One region of the Geobacillus sp. Y412MC52 genome, then DNA from elsewhere that is predicted to be linked to it. Evidence: riboswitches for the same ligand, from Rfam matches in the RefSeq annotation. Region 1 holds a riboswitch; the other holds the start of a gene.

Region 1 (7,598 bases):
GAGAACCCATACATCGCAGCGATGAAAGATGACTTGCGGCTGGCCCGCGAGGTGCAAAAGCGCGTATTGAGCAAGCCGCTGTCGGCCAAAGGGATCAAGATTGCCGGAACGTACATCCCATCGCGGGAGCTGGGTGGCGATATGTACGCCTGGTATCCGATCGATAAACAGCGGTACGGCATTTTTTTAATGGATGTGATGGGTCATGGGGCAGCGGCTTCACTCATTTGCATGTCGGTCCGCTCGCTCTTAAACGGCGTCATCCGCAAAGGGATCGTTCCGACGGAAGTGTTTCGCGAGTTGAACCGCCATATGCGCCAGTTGTACCATGAAAACGGGCGGATGACATATTATTTCACCGCCGTGTATGTTCTTGTGGATGTTAAGGAACGGATGATTGAATATGCATCAGCCGGCCATCCGCCGGGGTTTTTGTTCCAACCGGACGGAACGGTGGCGGAGTTGGACCGCGGCTGCGCGCCGATCGGGCTGCTTCCGCGCCTTTTTGTCGACAGCGGCCGGTTGCGCTACGAGCCGGGGGCGACGCTTGTGTTGTATTCCGACGGGGCGATCGAAGGGGAAACGGGCTCTGTCCGGCAAAAGATTGAAGCGTTCCGCGATGCGCTGGCGCCGCATATTTTATTGGACGAGCAGGTGCTTTTGGACCATCTGCGCCGCCATTTTGCGCAAAAAGGGCCGCTTCCGGACGATTTTTCGGCGGTGGTGGCGAAGCTGGGCTAAAGAAATTGCTGCAAGAAGATCGATTCAAGCATCTTGAGCGTGTGTAGCAGGGACCACCGCATCGAAACAAAAAATCGATTTTCTTTTATACGCCATTTACGGTAAAATGAAGACAATTATACTGTTAATGGAGAATACAATATAGAAAAGGCAACAGGAGGGAAGACATATGGCGGTGACGAATCCGGCTGGATTTTGGAAGCGGCTGTTGGCTAACTTGTTGGATGCGATTGTCGTTGGCATTCCGATTTCGATCATCGGCTATTTCATCACTGGCAGTTGGGAAACGAACTGGTTTACGTCATTAGCGAACATCCTTTACGCGTTAATCGTTCCGGCTGTTTGGTACGGATATACGGTCGGCAAGCGGATGCTTGGCATCCGGATTGCGAAAGTCAACGGCGGAAAAGTCGGCATCGGCACGATGTTTTTGCGCTCGTTCGTTGGCGGACTCGTATACTTTATCACGTTTGGCATTGGTCTCATCATTAGTGCGATTATGGTTGCTGCGAGAGAAGACAAACGGTCGATTCACGATTTTATCGCTGGGACGTATGTGACAACGGAAAAACCGACGGTGTAAAGCAGAAAACAGCAGGGGGTGTCCCAAGAGGGTCGGGACGCCTTTTCTTATCTTTCGTGACGGATCATCAACGATCAAAAGAATGACGCTTTTGAGTGGGGCCTTGTTGTTTTTTAGAAGGCCGGTGAAAAAAGGCTGTCGCACGCCAATCAGCGGCATTTCTCCAAAAAATGAAAGTTGATTTCTCAATGTTTCTCAAATGAAAAAACGACCGGGATCAGCCGCGTTTTTCACTAAATCATCAGCCCTTTAGAGGGCTGGTGAAAAACGACCGATTTCGCCGAACCCGTTGCTTTCGGCTGAAAGAGAAGCGTTGATTTTACAGGACTTCTCAATTTGAGAAGAGATTCCGTTTTCCGCGGCTTTTCACTAAATCACCAGCCTTTTAGAAGGCTGGCGATTTAAGAGGGAATATTGCTCTTCAACACTGTTGTTCAAATTGAAAAGTCTTGCGGCGCCACAACTTAATTCCTTGCGATTTCTCCCAAACCGAGCGAATCCGTTGTTTTTCACCAGCCTTTTAGACTAGAAAATCTTTGCAAATCCACACATTCATGATTATGGCCAGGAAGGAAAATGAATGATCATTCACGAATCTATTTAAGCGGTGAAGATAAAGAAAAGACGATTGCATAATGGAAAAGGAGGAGAACGACTTTGTCTTCATCCAGTTATATTATCCGCACAATGTTCGTTGTCATTCCTGGCACAGCGGCGATCGGCATGGCCACATGCCTGGTCAACGGCATTCGCGGGGCGGCATTTTGGTGGACGCTTGTTGCTACGGTGCTGTTTGGCGCGATGCTCGGCTTCGTTTCGGCAACGCTCAACTATCGACGGTTTGTTGCCCCGATTGCCGTTATTAACGAACATTTAGGCAAGATGACAGGCGGAGATTTGACGGTGCGCATACCGCTTGATCGCGTGCAGCAGCTGCGGCCGATTGCGGCGTCGTTAAACGATATGGCAAACGCTTGGCAAAGTGTGATGGGGCAAGTCCAACATCATGCCGAAGAAGTAGCGCAATATTCTCAGCAGCTTGCCGCCGTCGCCGAACAGACGACGAAAGCGACAGAGCAAATTGCGACAACGATGGAAACGCTTGCGGCAAGTGCGGAGGAGCAGGCCGATGCTGTCCGCACCACCGCCGCGTCCGTGCATGATATTTCCCAAACATTGAGCGACGTCGCTTTCCATACGAAAGAAGTGGCGCACCAGGCTGAGAAAACATCGGCGAAAGCAGAGGACGGCAAGCAGTCAATCGGACAAATGTCCAAGCAAATGCAGTTCATTTACGATCATGTGCAAACGCTCGGCCAGGTGGTGAAAGGGCTTGGGGAGCGCTCCAACGAGATTGGACAGATTACGGAAGCGATCACCGGCATTGCGTCGCAGACGAATTTGTTGGCGCTCAATGCGGCGATCGAAGCGGCGCGCGCCGGCGAGCAAGGGAAAGGGTTTGCGGTTGTCGCGGATGAAGTGCGGAAGCTCGCAGAACAATCAGCGCGCTCAGCGCAACAAATTTCCGAGCTGATCGGTTACATTCAAGAAGAAACGAAGCGGGCGGTTGCGTCTGCCGAACAGGTAATCTCCGAAGTGGCGAAAGGATTGAACGTGGCGGCGGCATGCGGCCAATCATTTGCCCATATTCGCGAGGAGGTCGGCCAAGTGAGCAAACAAATTGGACAAGTATCGTCCGCCATCGAGCAAATGACGGAGCATGCTCGTCAAGTGAACGACGCACTCCAACAGATGACCAATATTGTCGAACAGTCAGCGTCCGGTGCGGCCAACGTATCGGCAGCGACGCAGGAACAAATGGCTTCCGTCGAGGAAATCGCCTCTTCGTCGACATCGCTCGGTCAGATGGCGGACGAGATGCGGGCAATGCTGAAGAAATTTTCTGTGTGAGTGAGGAAAAGGACGCTTTCTTCGAGAAAGAGGGGCTTTCAAACGACGTGTGGGAGTCAACGTTTAGAATAAAATGGTTTGCATCTTTGCCAATTGCTTGATAAAATAAAAAAAGTCAGTCATCATTGTGATACGCTTATCTGCTAGGGGAGTCCGAGAGCCGGGCTGAGAAAAGAACGCGATGAAGTTCTTTGACCCTTTGAACCTGATCTGGGTCATGCCAGCGTAGGGAAGCAGGCAGCGGGAACAGATGGACGTGTCTTGTTCATTTGGCCTTTTGCCTTCGATCAGGTTCCGGTGTCGGAACCTGTTTTTATTTTGAATCGGCCGCCATCGCCTATTCTCGTGTTTGCCCCGCTTCAGACGGTGTGGCTTCAGATCTGATCTTTCATCATTTTATGTTGAAAGGGGAAGCCACGCATGGAAAACATCCGCTCGTTTATGTCGTTTCCGGAAAGCCGCAAAGTGTACATCGAAGGGTCGCGCCCGGATGTGCGCGTGCCGATGAGAGAAATTGCTTTGTCGCCAACGAAAACGCCGCAAGGAATGGTGGAAAACAAACCGGTGCGTGTCTACGATACGACGGGCCCGTATACGGATCCGGATTTTGAACCGGACGTGGAGAAAGGCTTGCCTCCTCTTCGCCGTCGCTGGATTGTCGAGCGCGGCGATGTGGAGGAAATGGAGCGGTCTTCTGTTGCGATCCAACGTTCGCTTCCGTTTGTGCGCCGTCCATTGAGGGCAAAGCCCGGAAAAACAGTGACACAAATGCATTACGCCAAACGGGGGATCATTACGCCAGAAATGGAGTTTGTCGCGATTCGTGAACAAATCGATCCAGAAATTGTCCGCCAAGAAGTCGCCGCTGGTCGGGCCATTATTCCGGCCAATATTAACCATCCAGAGAGCGAACCGATGATCATCGGCCGTTGTTTCCATGTGAAAATTAATGCCAATATCGGCAACTCGGCTGTTTCTTCATCGATTGAAGACGAAGTGGAAAAATTGCTTTGGGCGGTGCGTTGGGGCGCCGATACGGTGATGGATTTATCGACCGGCAAACACATTCATGAAACGCGCGAGTACATCATCCGCAATTCGCCGGTCCCCGTGGGAACGGTGCCGATTTATCAGGCGCTCGAAAAGGTAGGAGGGGTGCCGGAGAAGCTGACATGGGACGTGTACCGCGAGACGCTCATCGAGCAGGCTGAACAAGGAGTCGACTACATGACGATCCACGCCGGTGTGCGGCTTCATTACATTCCGCTCACCGCCAACCGGACGACCGGAATTGTCTCGCGCGGCGGCTCGATCATCGCCCAATGGTGTTTGGCCCACCATGAAGAAAACTTTTTGTATACGCATTTTGAAGAAATCTGCGAGATTTTGAAACAATACGATGTCGCGATCTCCCTTGGCGACGGGTTGCGCCCCGGCTCCATCGCCGATGCGAACGATGAGGCGCAGTTTGCGGAACTCAAGACGCTCGGCGAGCTGACGAAAATCGCCTGGAAGCATGATGTGCAGGTGATGATCGAAGGGCCGGGGCACATTCCGATGCATAAAATTCGCGAAAATGTCGAGCGGGAACAGGAAATTTGTCATGGAGCGCCGTTTTATACGTTAGGGCCGCTTGTCACCGACATCGCGCCCGGGTATGACCATATTACGTCAGCGATTGGCGCCGCCATCATTGGCGCTTATGGAACGGCGATGCTTTGTTACGTAACGCCCAAAGAACATTTAGGGTTGCCGAATAAAGAGGACGTACGCGCCGGGGTCGTGGCCTATAAAATCGCCGCCCATGCGGCTGATCTGGCAAAAGGGCATCCAGCCGCTCAGCAGCGTGACGACGCGCTCTCGAAAGCGCGCTTTGAATTTCGTTGGAACGATCAGTTCAATTTATCCCTCGATCCGGAACGGGCCCGCGAGTATCATGATGAAACATTGCCGGCTGAGGCGGCGAAAACGGCCCATTTTTGTTCGATGTGCGGGCCGAAATTTTGTTCCATGAACATTTCACATGAACTGCAACGGAAAATCAAAGAGGAGGGGATGAAAGAAAAAGCGCAACAATTTATTCGGCAAGGGTCGTCGCTGTATCAATGACAAGAAGCGGGCTGCGATGCTCGGCATGGTGGAGAGGATATAGAAGTTCGATCAACGGAAAAAGCATGAGCTGGAAAACGCTCGGTGCTGATCGAAGCAGCGGAGGGGGGCGAACGTTCATCGTCTTTGGCGAGGAGACCCCCACTTCAACGACCAAAGGGAGTAAGTGGGGGAGGAATCGCTTTTTTTGTGTTTTTGTATCACTTTTAGTGAAAGAGAGGTGAGACAAATGGACATGACGTTAACAGCCAAAATAAAAATTTACCCAACAGCGGAACAAGCAGAAGTATTGAAAGCCACCCTTTCCGCTTATCGACAAGCGTGCAACGCTGTGTCTGTTGTGATTTTTGACACAAAAGTGCTTGCACAAGCCAAGTTACACGACATGACCTATCGTCTACTTCGATCAAACTACGCTTTGCGTTCGCAAATGGCGCAATCTGTGATTAAAACGGTGATCGCTAGATACCGTTCCCTAAAAAGCAATGGTCACGAATGGACATTGGTTCGCTTTAAAAAGCCTGAATATGATCTCGTTTGGAATCGAGATTACTCCATTGTTCAAGGGTTATTTTCTGTCAATACGCTAGAAGGACGAATCAAAGTGTCATTCGAACCAAAAGGCATGGAACCATATTTTGATGGCTCATGGACGTTTGGCACAGCCAAACTCGTCTACAAGCATAACAAATTCTTTTTGCACATCCCCATGACCAAAACAATTCCAACCGTAGATGAACACAACATTCGCCAAGTGGTCGGTGTCGATGTAGGGGTTAACTTTCTTGCAGTAGCTTATGATTCGCAAGGGAAAACTATCTTTTTTAACGGACGAAAAATCAAGCATATGCGTGCCAAGTACAAACGAATGCGAAAAACCCTCCAGCAAAAAGGGACGGCTTCTGCGCGTCGGAAGTTGAAAACAATCGGACAACGAGAAAACCGTTGGATGACGGATGTGAACCATGCTGTCACGAAGGCACTCGTTCGTCAATATGGAGAACGTACCCTTTTTGTATTAGAAGATTTAACAGGCATTCGTGAAAAAACAGAACGTGTACGTATCCATGACCGATATGAAACCGTATCGTGGGCTTTCTATCAGTTCCGTCAAATGTTAGAGTATAAGGCACGTTTGCATGGGTCAAAAGTGATTGTGGTTGCTCCGCATTACACCTCTTTGACATGTCCAAAGTGTGGTCATACGGAAAAAGCCAATCGAAAGAAACGTACACACACCTTTTGTTGTCGAACATGCGGATATACCTCAAACGATGACCGCATTGGTGCTATGAACCTTCAACGAAAAGGAATAGAGTACATCGTTGAAGGAACGACACAGGCATGACCTGCGTCGTTGGGTAGTTGTCAACCTGCCCCCTGATGCAACCCCAAGTCAAGGAAGGAGGACGAAGTCCGCTCGCACTTCTGGGGAGTTGCAAGCCCCCACTTCAAGCGTTAGCTAAGTGGGGGTAGTTGACCGCCCCTCTTGTTTGTTGTGCAAATTGGTCCGGTTCCTTATTATTTTAAAAATATATAATTTTTAAAAAATATATTTACAAATCGTTTCGGATTGATTATGATAATGGCATAAGGTGCAAATTTCTAGTCATAGAATGATCATGCGGGGAAAACTGCGCAGTCTATCGCGGCGCCTTCGCCGGCGCTTCGCTTCCATAGACAGCGGCCAGTTGCGTCATCGAACCGTGGATGATGCCGGCCGCTTCTTTTTATGGCGAAAGGGCCGGGTTTCAGAAGGTTGATCGCGTTTTTCTAGCAGCTTAGTGAAAAAATAACCACTTCTCCTGCATCGACCGCTTTTCGAGAAAAAAGATTTTGATGATGTCTTGATGTGAGAAAGCCATTGGTATTATAGGCTGCTTCTTGAACGTGAGACGGGCATGAGGGTGATGGGCGTGCGCATAAACTGAAACGAAGGGCCATGAGGAGGGATGGGATTGAACACATTTTCCGATATTGTGCAGACGATGCCGCCATATTTGTTCTCCCGATTTCAGAAGAAAAAAGAAGAACTGCTAAAGCTCGGGGTCGATGTCATTGATTTAGGGATCGGCGCCCCCGATTTGCCGCCCCCTTCCTTTGTCATCGAAGCGTTGAAAGAAGCGCTCGATGCGCCAGAACACTATACGTATTCGCCGTATGGCGGCTGCAGGGAGTATCGGGAAGCGGTCGCGCGTTTTTATGAACGGGAATATGGCGTCAAGCTCGATCCGGAGACCGAGGTGTTGGCGTT
Region 2 (7,598 bases), 160 kb from region 1:
GACGCTGTTCCGCGCCCCGATCGGGCCGATTCGCTCCGGCGAGTACGGGAGCGTCATCATCGACCGGCTGTTTCGCGAAATCAAAACGATCATCCAGGCGCATGGGGCGCCGTTGACCGATGAAATGGCCGAGCGGCAACGCACCCAGCTCGAACAGATCGCCCCAACGATGAAGTCGTCCATGCAGCGCGATATGGAAAAAGGACAGCTCATCGAAGCCGACCATTTGCAAGGGTATTTGCTGGCATTGGCGAAACGGCATGGCATCCATGCCCCGATGCTTGAGGCAGTATATCACAATTTAAAAATTTACGAAGCGAGCCGCGCAACGAGTTGATCAACCCCAGCCGGTTGGCAGGAGCGTGCAGCCCCGCCAACCGGCTGTTTTTTTGAGAAAAAGAGAAGTTGTTTACCGCACCAATATAGTGTACAGTTAATAGTGAAAACGTGTGCGCAAGGAGGAGGCAGCCTTGAAAAAAACATGGTGGAAAGAAGGCGTTGCGTATCAAATTTATCCTCGCAGCTTTATGGATGCCAACGGCGACGGCATCGGTGATCTTCGCGGCATCATCGAAAAGCTGGATTATTTGGTGGAGCTTGGAGTCGACATCGTTTGGATTTGTCCGATTTACCGGTCGCCGAACGCCGATAACGGATATGACATCAGCGATTATTATGCCATTATGGATGAGTTTGGAACGATGGATGACTTCGATGAATTGCTTGCCCAAGCCCATCGGCGCGGGTTGAAAATCATTTTGGATTTGGTCATCAATCATACGAGTGATGAGCATCCGTGGTTTATCGAATCGCGGTCATCGCGAGACAATCCGAAGCGCGACTGGTACATTTGGCGCGACGGCAAAGACGGGCGCGAACCGAACAACTGGGAAAGCATTTTCGGCGGCTCGGCATGGCAGTATGACGAGCGGACGGGTCAGTATTACTTGCATATTTTTGACGTCAAACAGCCCGACTTGAATTGGGAAAACGACGAAGTGCGGCGGGCGCTTTATGCGATGATCAACTGGTGGCTGGATAAAGGCATCGACGGCTTTCGCATCGACGCGATTTCCCACATTAAGAAAAAGCCGGGTCTTCCCGATTTGCCAAATCCGAAGGGGCTGAAGTACGTGCCGTCATTTGCTGCGCACATGAACCAGCCAGGGATTATGGAGTATTTGCGAGAGTTGAAAGAGCAAACGTTTGCACGATATGACATTATGACGGTCGGCGAGGCGAACGGAGTAACGGTTGATGAGGCCGAACAATGGGTCGGGGAAGAAAACGGCGTGTTTCATATGATTTTTCAGTTTGAGCATTTAGGGCTTTGGAAAAGGAAAGCCGATGGTTCGATCGATGTCCGCCGGCTGAAGCGGACGTTGACGAAATGGCAAAAAGGATTGGAAAACCGTGGGTGGAACGCGCTCTTTTTGGAAAACCACGACTTGCCTCGATCAGTGTCGACATGGGGAAATGACGGCGAGTATTGGGCGGAGAGCGCGAAGGCGCTTGGCGCGCTCTACTTTTTCATGCAAGGGACGCCGTTCATTTACCAAGGGCAAGAGATCGGGATGACGAACGTGCAATTTTCCGACATTCGCGACTACCGCGATGTCGCTGCCTTGCGTCTGTATGAACTCGAACGGGCGAACGGCCGGACGCATGAGGAAGTGATGAAGATCATTTGGCAAACCGGGCGTGACAACTCGCGCACCCCGATGCAATGGTCTGGTGCCCCAAACGCTGGATTCACGACAGGTACGCCATGGATCAAGGTGAACGAAAACTATCGTACGATCAATGTCGAGGCCGAGCGGCGCGACCCGAACTCGGTATGGTCGTTTTATCGACAAATGATTCAGCTTCGGAAAGCGAACGAGCTGTTTGTTTATGGAACGTACGATCTGCTTTTGGAAAACCACCCATCCATTTACGCGTACACAAGAACGCTTGGCCGCGATCGGGCGCTTATCATGGTCAACGTATCCGATCGTCCTTCACTTTACCGCTATGACGGCTTCCGCCTTCAGTCAAGCGATTTGGCGCTCTCGAACTACCCGGTCCGTCCGCATAAAAATGCGACGCGTTTTAAGCTGAAGCCGTACGAGGCGCGTGTATACATCTGGAAAGAATAAGAAGGAATTTGCCTTTCCGTGTGGAATGAATGAATACGGAAGGGGGATGATCAACATGGCAACGATCGATCCGATTCGCTACCCGATCGGAACGTTTCAAGCGCCGCAGCAGTTTGAGGCTGGGGAGGTGCAAGAGTGGATTGCTGCCATCCGCGGGCTGCCAAACGACTTAAGAACCGCTGTTTCCGGCTTGAACGATGAGCAGCTGAACACGCCGTATCGCGACGGCGGCTGGACGGTTGCCCAAGTCGTCCATCATTTGGCTGATGCAAGCATGAATGCGTTTTTGCGCACGAAATGGGGAGTGACGGAAGACGGCCCAACGGTGAAGCCGTTTGCGGAAAGCGAATGGGCGAAAACGGCCGATGCTTGCTCGTTGCCCATTGAACCGTCGCTTTTATTGCTTGACGGGCTGCATGCGCGATGGGCGGCGTTGCTTGAATCGATGACGGAGGCAGATTTTCACCGAACCGTTCGGCCGGAAGGGGCAGCGGGGGAGATGCCGCTGTATGTATTGACCGCGTTGTATGCATGGCATGGGAAACATCATACCGCGCAAGTTGCGTCGTTGCGCAAACGAAAAGGATGGTAAAGGCTGCCGATTCTTCGGTGGCTTTTTTCTTCATGCATCATAGAAGGATGGTGCTGCGCAAACAACAACCGGGAACCGCCGGCTGGGCGGGGCTTTTTTGTCGTCATCCTGCCGGGAGAACGGTGAAATAGCATTTTGCTTAAACGGCGGCATAGGATTATGTTATACTAACAAATATTAAGGGACACGAAATACATAGTTCGCAAGGGGGATCGGTATGGGAGCGGAGCAGCAGCCGCTTATTGCAGAACAAAAAGAAAAAATATGGACGAAAGATTTTGTTTTGATTTGTTTGGCCAATTTTTTTGTGTTTCTTGGGTTTCAAATGACGCTGCCGACCCTTCCGCTGTTTGTCAAGCATTTGGGCGGCAACGATCAGCTGATTGGCGTTGTCGTCGGTGTGTTTACGTTTTCGGCGCTCATCGTCCGTCCGTTCGCCGGCCATGCGCTTGAGACGAAAGGGCGCCGGTTTGTGTTTTTATTGGGGCTTCTCATTTTTGTCATTTCTGTCGGTTCCTACAGCTTGATCTCAAGCATTTTCCTTCTCTTTTTGATGCGGGTCGTCCAAGGAATCGGCTGGGGGTTTTCGACAACCGCTTCCGGGACGGTGGCGACGGACATCATTCCAGCGAGTCGCCGCGGGGAAGGAATGGGCTATTACGGGCTGTCCGGGAATATCGCCTTGGCGTTTGGTCCGTCGCTTGGACTTGTGCTTGCCGCTATGATTCCGTTTAGCCATCTGTTTGCCATTTGTGCGGCGCTTGGAGTCGCTTCGGTGCTGTTTGCCGCCGCGATCACGTATAAAAAAGCGGAAGCCGTGCATGGCAAAGGGGCGAACAGATGGGATTTGTATGAAAAAAGCGCTTTGACCCCGTCGTTGCTGTTGTTTTTCTTGACGGTGACGTTCGGCGGCATCGCCTCATTCTTGCCTCTATATACGGCGCAAAAACAGATCGGCGGCCTGCAACTGTACTTTTTGCTTTACGCGCTTGCCTTGATGGTGACGCGAACGTTCGCTGGCCAGTTGTATGACCGAAAAGGGCATCGAGCCGTCTTTCTCCCTGGTGCGGGGCTTATTTTGCTGGCGATGCTTCTTCTCGCTTGGCTGCCGGGAGAATGGGCGTTGCTTTTGGCGGCGGTGCTGTACGGTTTCGGCTTTGGCATGGTGCAACCGGGGCTGCAGGCGTGGTCCGTCGAGCGGGCGCCTGCCCACCGCAAGGGAATGGCGAACGCGACATTTTTCTCGTTTTTTGATTTAGGGGTCGGCGTCGGGGCGATGGTGTTTGGCCAAATCAGCCATTGGTTCGGCTATCCGAGCATTTATTTAGCTGCTAGCGGTTCGGTGCTCCTTTCGATGCTTGTCTATCTGTCGGTCTTGCATAAAGAACAATCGCTTCGCTCCAGGGAACGAAAAAACGCTTAGGGATAACCCCTAGGCGTTTTTTCTGCCCAGCAGCGCATCGAAACGGCCTTTGAGGGCGGCTCGTCACCGCCGAGAATGCACTTCGTAAATGGCGAATTTTAAGTAGTCGCCTTCTTCCGCGGCAAGGAGTTTCGGGTGGTCGTAGCCGGCGCCGTTCCAATATACTTGGCGCAGCACTTTTTTCGCGTCAAATGCCGCATCAGCGATCATCTCTTGAAATAGGTGCGGGCGGACGTGGTACGAGCAGCTTGATGTGACGAAAAAGCCGCCGTCTTTGACAAGCTTCAATCCGTTTAAGTTAATGTCTTTATAGCCGCGCAGCGCCTTCGGGACGGCATGGGCCGATTTCGCGAACGCCGGCGGGTCGATGATGACGACATCCCACTGTTTGCCGGCGCGCACCGACTCGCGCAAATAGTCGAAGGCGTTGGCGACGACAAATTCAACGTTCGTGAATCCGTTTAACGCGGCGTTCCGTTTCGCCGTTTCGATGGCATGTTCAGAAATATCGACGGCAGTAGCATGTTTTGCCCCATACAGACAAGCGTTTAGCATAAACGAGCCGGTATGGGTGAAGCAGTCGAGCACGGTCGTCTCCGGACCGATGAGCGGACGAAGAGCGGCGCGGTTTTGCCGTTGGTCGAAGAAAAAGCCGGTTTTTTGTCCGTTTTCAATATCGACGATGTATTTCACGCCGTTTTCCTCGATTTCGATTTCCGTTTCCGCTTTCCCGTACCAAAAGCCTTTTTCTTGTTTGAGACCCTCAAGCTCCCGAACGGACACATCGTTGCGCAAATAAATGGCCCTTGGGGCAAACACGTCAAGCAAGCCGCGCAAAATCCAGTCTTTCCGCCTTTCCATGCCGAGCGCCAAAATTTGCACAACAAGCACATCTTCATATTTGTCGACGATCAATCCGGGCAAAAAGTCGGCTTCGCCATAGACGGCGCGGCAGGAGCGAACGCCGGGAATCATCCGTTCACGGTACGCCCACGCCTGACGGATGCGGTCGATGAAAAAGCGCTCATCGAGTTCATCGTTTGGGTTTTGCGTCAAGACGCGGACGATGATTTGCGAAGCGGGGTTGATATATCCTTTCGCCAGCCAATAACCTTGATGATTGTAAACGTCAACGAAGTCGCCCGGCGTCGCATCGCCTTCGATGCGGTCGACTTCACTTTGAAAAATCCATGGATGCCCTTGCTCAAGCCGTTTTTTCCGTTCTCTTTTCAGGATGACCTTCGCCATCGTTTCCACTCCCATTCCGTCGTCAATTGCTGCGTTTCCATCATAGCGGATTGCAACGCATAGCGCAACGTCGGAGAAAAAAAGATTGACAATCGTTCGTGCCATGGTATGATTAAGTGTAAAGAAAACTGAAAATTGCACCATCATCCACTAGGGGGGCCTTTAGAAAGGCTGAGATCAAAGTGTGCCTTTGAGACCCTTAGCACCTGATCTGGGTAATGCCAGCGTAGGGAAGTGGAGGAGCAGCACAGCAAGGCTAGGCTTTGCCTGGCCAACGTCGCATGCCCACGCCGCTTTCTTTACGCCAATCGGCAAAGGAAGCGGCGTTTTTATTTTGCCAAAAAGGGGGAAAACGAATGTCATTTGCCAAACAATTGCGCCAAGCGGCCGATCCGATCTGGCAGGCGAGTTTCCGCCATCCGTTTGTTCAGGAGCTTGGCCAAGGGACGCTTGCGCGCGAGAAGTTTCGCTATTACGTGATGCAAGATGCCTATTATTTGCGCCATTTTGCCCGCGTGCAGGCGATCGGGGCGGCGAAATCGCCGGATTTGGCGACGACAGCCCGGTTGGCGCACCATGCACAAAGCACGTGCGAAGCCGAGCTTTCGCTGCATGAAACGTTCGCCGAGCTCTTGGGCATTACGGAAGAGGAAAGGGCGGCGTTCATTCCGGCGCCGACGGCGTACGCCTATACGTCGCACATGTACCGCGCGGCGTACGAAGGGCATCTCGGTGATGTTATCGCCGCCATTTTGCCGTGCTACTGGCTGTATTACGAAATTGGCGAGCGCTTGAAAACGTGCCGCCCGAACGATCCGATTTATGAAAAATGGATCGGCACCTACAGTTCGGACTGGTTCCGCTCGCTTGTGGAAGAGCAAATCGCGCGGCTTGACGACATCGCTGACGCGGTCACCGAAGAGGATCGCCATCGGATGAAGCGGCATTTCCTCATCAGCAGCGAATATGAGTACGAGTTTTGGGAGATGGCGTATCGGCTTGAGCAGTGGCCGTCGGCTGAATTGGCGGCGAGCCGTTGACGTGAGACAAGGAGGAGAACAGGATGGAAGTGAAGACAAAAGGGTTAAAATTGGCGGATATTTTAACGACGATCGTCATTGCGATTGTGTTTGGCATTATTTACAAATTATGGGGCCCGCTATATAGCGCGGTGGGAGCAGTAGGGTTTCATCTCGATCAACTCATTTACGGCATGTGGTTTATCGCCTCCTCGCTCGCTTATTTGCTCATTCGCAAGCCAGGGGTGGCGTTGCTCGCGGAGATTGCGGCTTCGTCCGGCGAGCTGATCATGGGATCGCAATGGGGGCTTGAAGTGCTCATTTACGGGGTCGTTCAAGGGCTGTTTGCCGAGCTCGTCTTTGCCGCCTTCCGCTATCGGCGCTTTGATACGTTCGTTGTATCGCTCGGCGCGGTCGGGGCGACGATTGGCTCGCTCATCATGGACTTTTACAAAGGCTATATTGAGGCGCTCGCCCCATGGAATATGGCGCTCTTTTTGCTGGCGCGTTTTATCGGCGCCATCCTCATCTCCGGCGTGCTTGCTGTTTCATTGGCGAAAGCGCTCGAAAAAACCGGAGTGACGCAAATGTGGCGGCCGGCTTCAAAAGACGATTACGATGCGTTGAACCGGTAAGGCGGCGAATGGCGATGAAACAAGCAATTGCGATTGATCGGCTGCGCCTGAAATTTCCCGGGAGCGACGGGCTGCTGTTTCGCGACTTGTCGCTTTCGATTGCCGAGGGGGAGAAAGTGCTCCTCCTTGGTCCGTCGGGATGCGGCAAGTCGACATTATTGCAAGTGATGGCTGGCATCATTCCCCACTCGATCGATGTGCCGATGAAAGCGGAGCGTCTTAAGCGGCCGGAACGGTGGGGCTATGTTTTCCAAGATCCTGATGCGCAATTTTGCATGCCGTATGCGGACGAGGAAATCGCCTTTGCCCTTGAAAATCAGAGCGTGCCGCGCCACGAGATGCCCGTCCGCATCCGCGCCCTGCTGGACCAGGTCGGTTTGGAGATCGCCCCGCATACTGATATTCATACGCTTTCCGGCGGGATGAAGCAGCGGTTGGCGCTCGCTTCGGTGCTGGCGCTTGAGCCGGATGTCTTGTTTTTGGATGAGCCGACGGCGCTGCTTGATGAAGAAGGGACGAAGGCGGTATGGCAAACGGTGAAGC

The links. A riboswitch is a leader RNA that binds a small molecule or an ion and turns the genes downstream of it on or off. The one in region 1 is predicted to bind thiamine pyrophosphate.
Region 2: linked by a shared signal. The riboswitch ahead of tenA (thiaminase II) and the one ahead of thiC (phosphomethylpyrimidine synthase ThiC) in region 1 are both predicted to bind thiamine pyrophosphate.

The regions. Positions count from the first base shown of each region.
Region 1 covers NC_014915.1:410,742-418,339, forward strand. The annotation lists gene GYMC52_RS02080 (PP2C family protein-serine/threonine phosphatase) at 1-741, shown strand, start outside; gene GYMC52_RS02085 (RDD family protein) at 911-1,324, shown strand; gene GYMC52_RS02090 (methyl-accepting chemotaxis protein) at 1,982-3,235, shown strand; TPP riboswitch at 3,371-3,484, shown strand; gene thiC (phosphomethylpyrimidine synthase ThiC) at 3,656-5,344, shown strand; gene GYMC52_RS02100 (RNA-guided endonuclease InsQ/TnpB family protein) at 5,574-6,692, shown strand; gene GYMC52_RS02105 (aminotransferase class I/II-fold pyridoxal phosphate-dependent enzyme) at 7,303-7,598, shown strand, end outside.
Region 2 covers NC_014915.1:573,761-581,358, forward strand. The annotation lists gene GYMC52_RS02975 (ketopantoate reductase family protein) at 1-337, shown strand, start outside; gene GYMC52_RS02980 (glycoside hydrolase family 13 protein) at 471-2,138, shown strand; gene GYMC52_RS02985 (YfiT family bacillithiol transferase) at 2,194-2,730, shown strand; gene GYMC52_RS02990 (MFS transporter) at 2,948-4,153, shown strand; gene GYMC52_RS02995 (class I SAM-dependent rRNA methyltransferase) at 4,217-5,401, opposite strand; TPP riboswitch at 5,544-5,651, shown strand; gene tenA (thiaminase II) at 5,758-6,441, shown strand; gene GYMC52_RS03005 (ECF transporter S component) at 6,465-7,055, shown strand; gene GYMC52_RS03010 (ABC transporter ATP-binding protein) at 7,070-7,598, shown strand, end outside.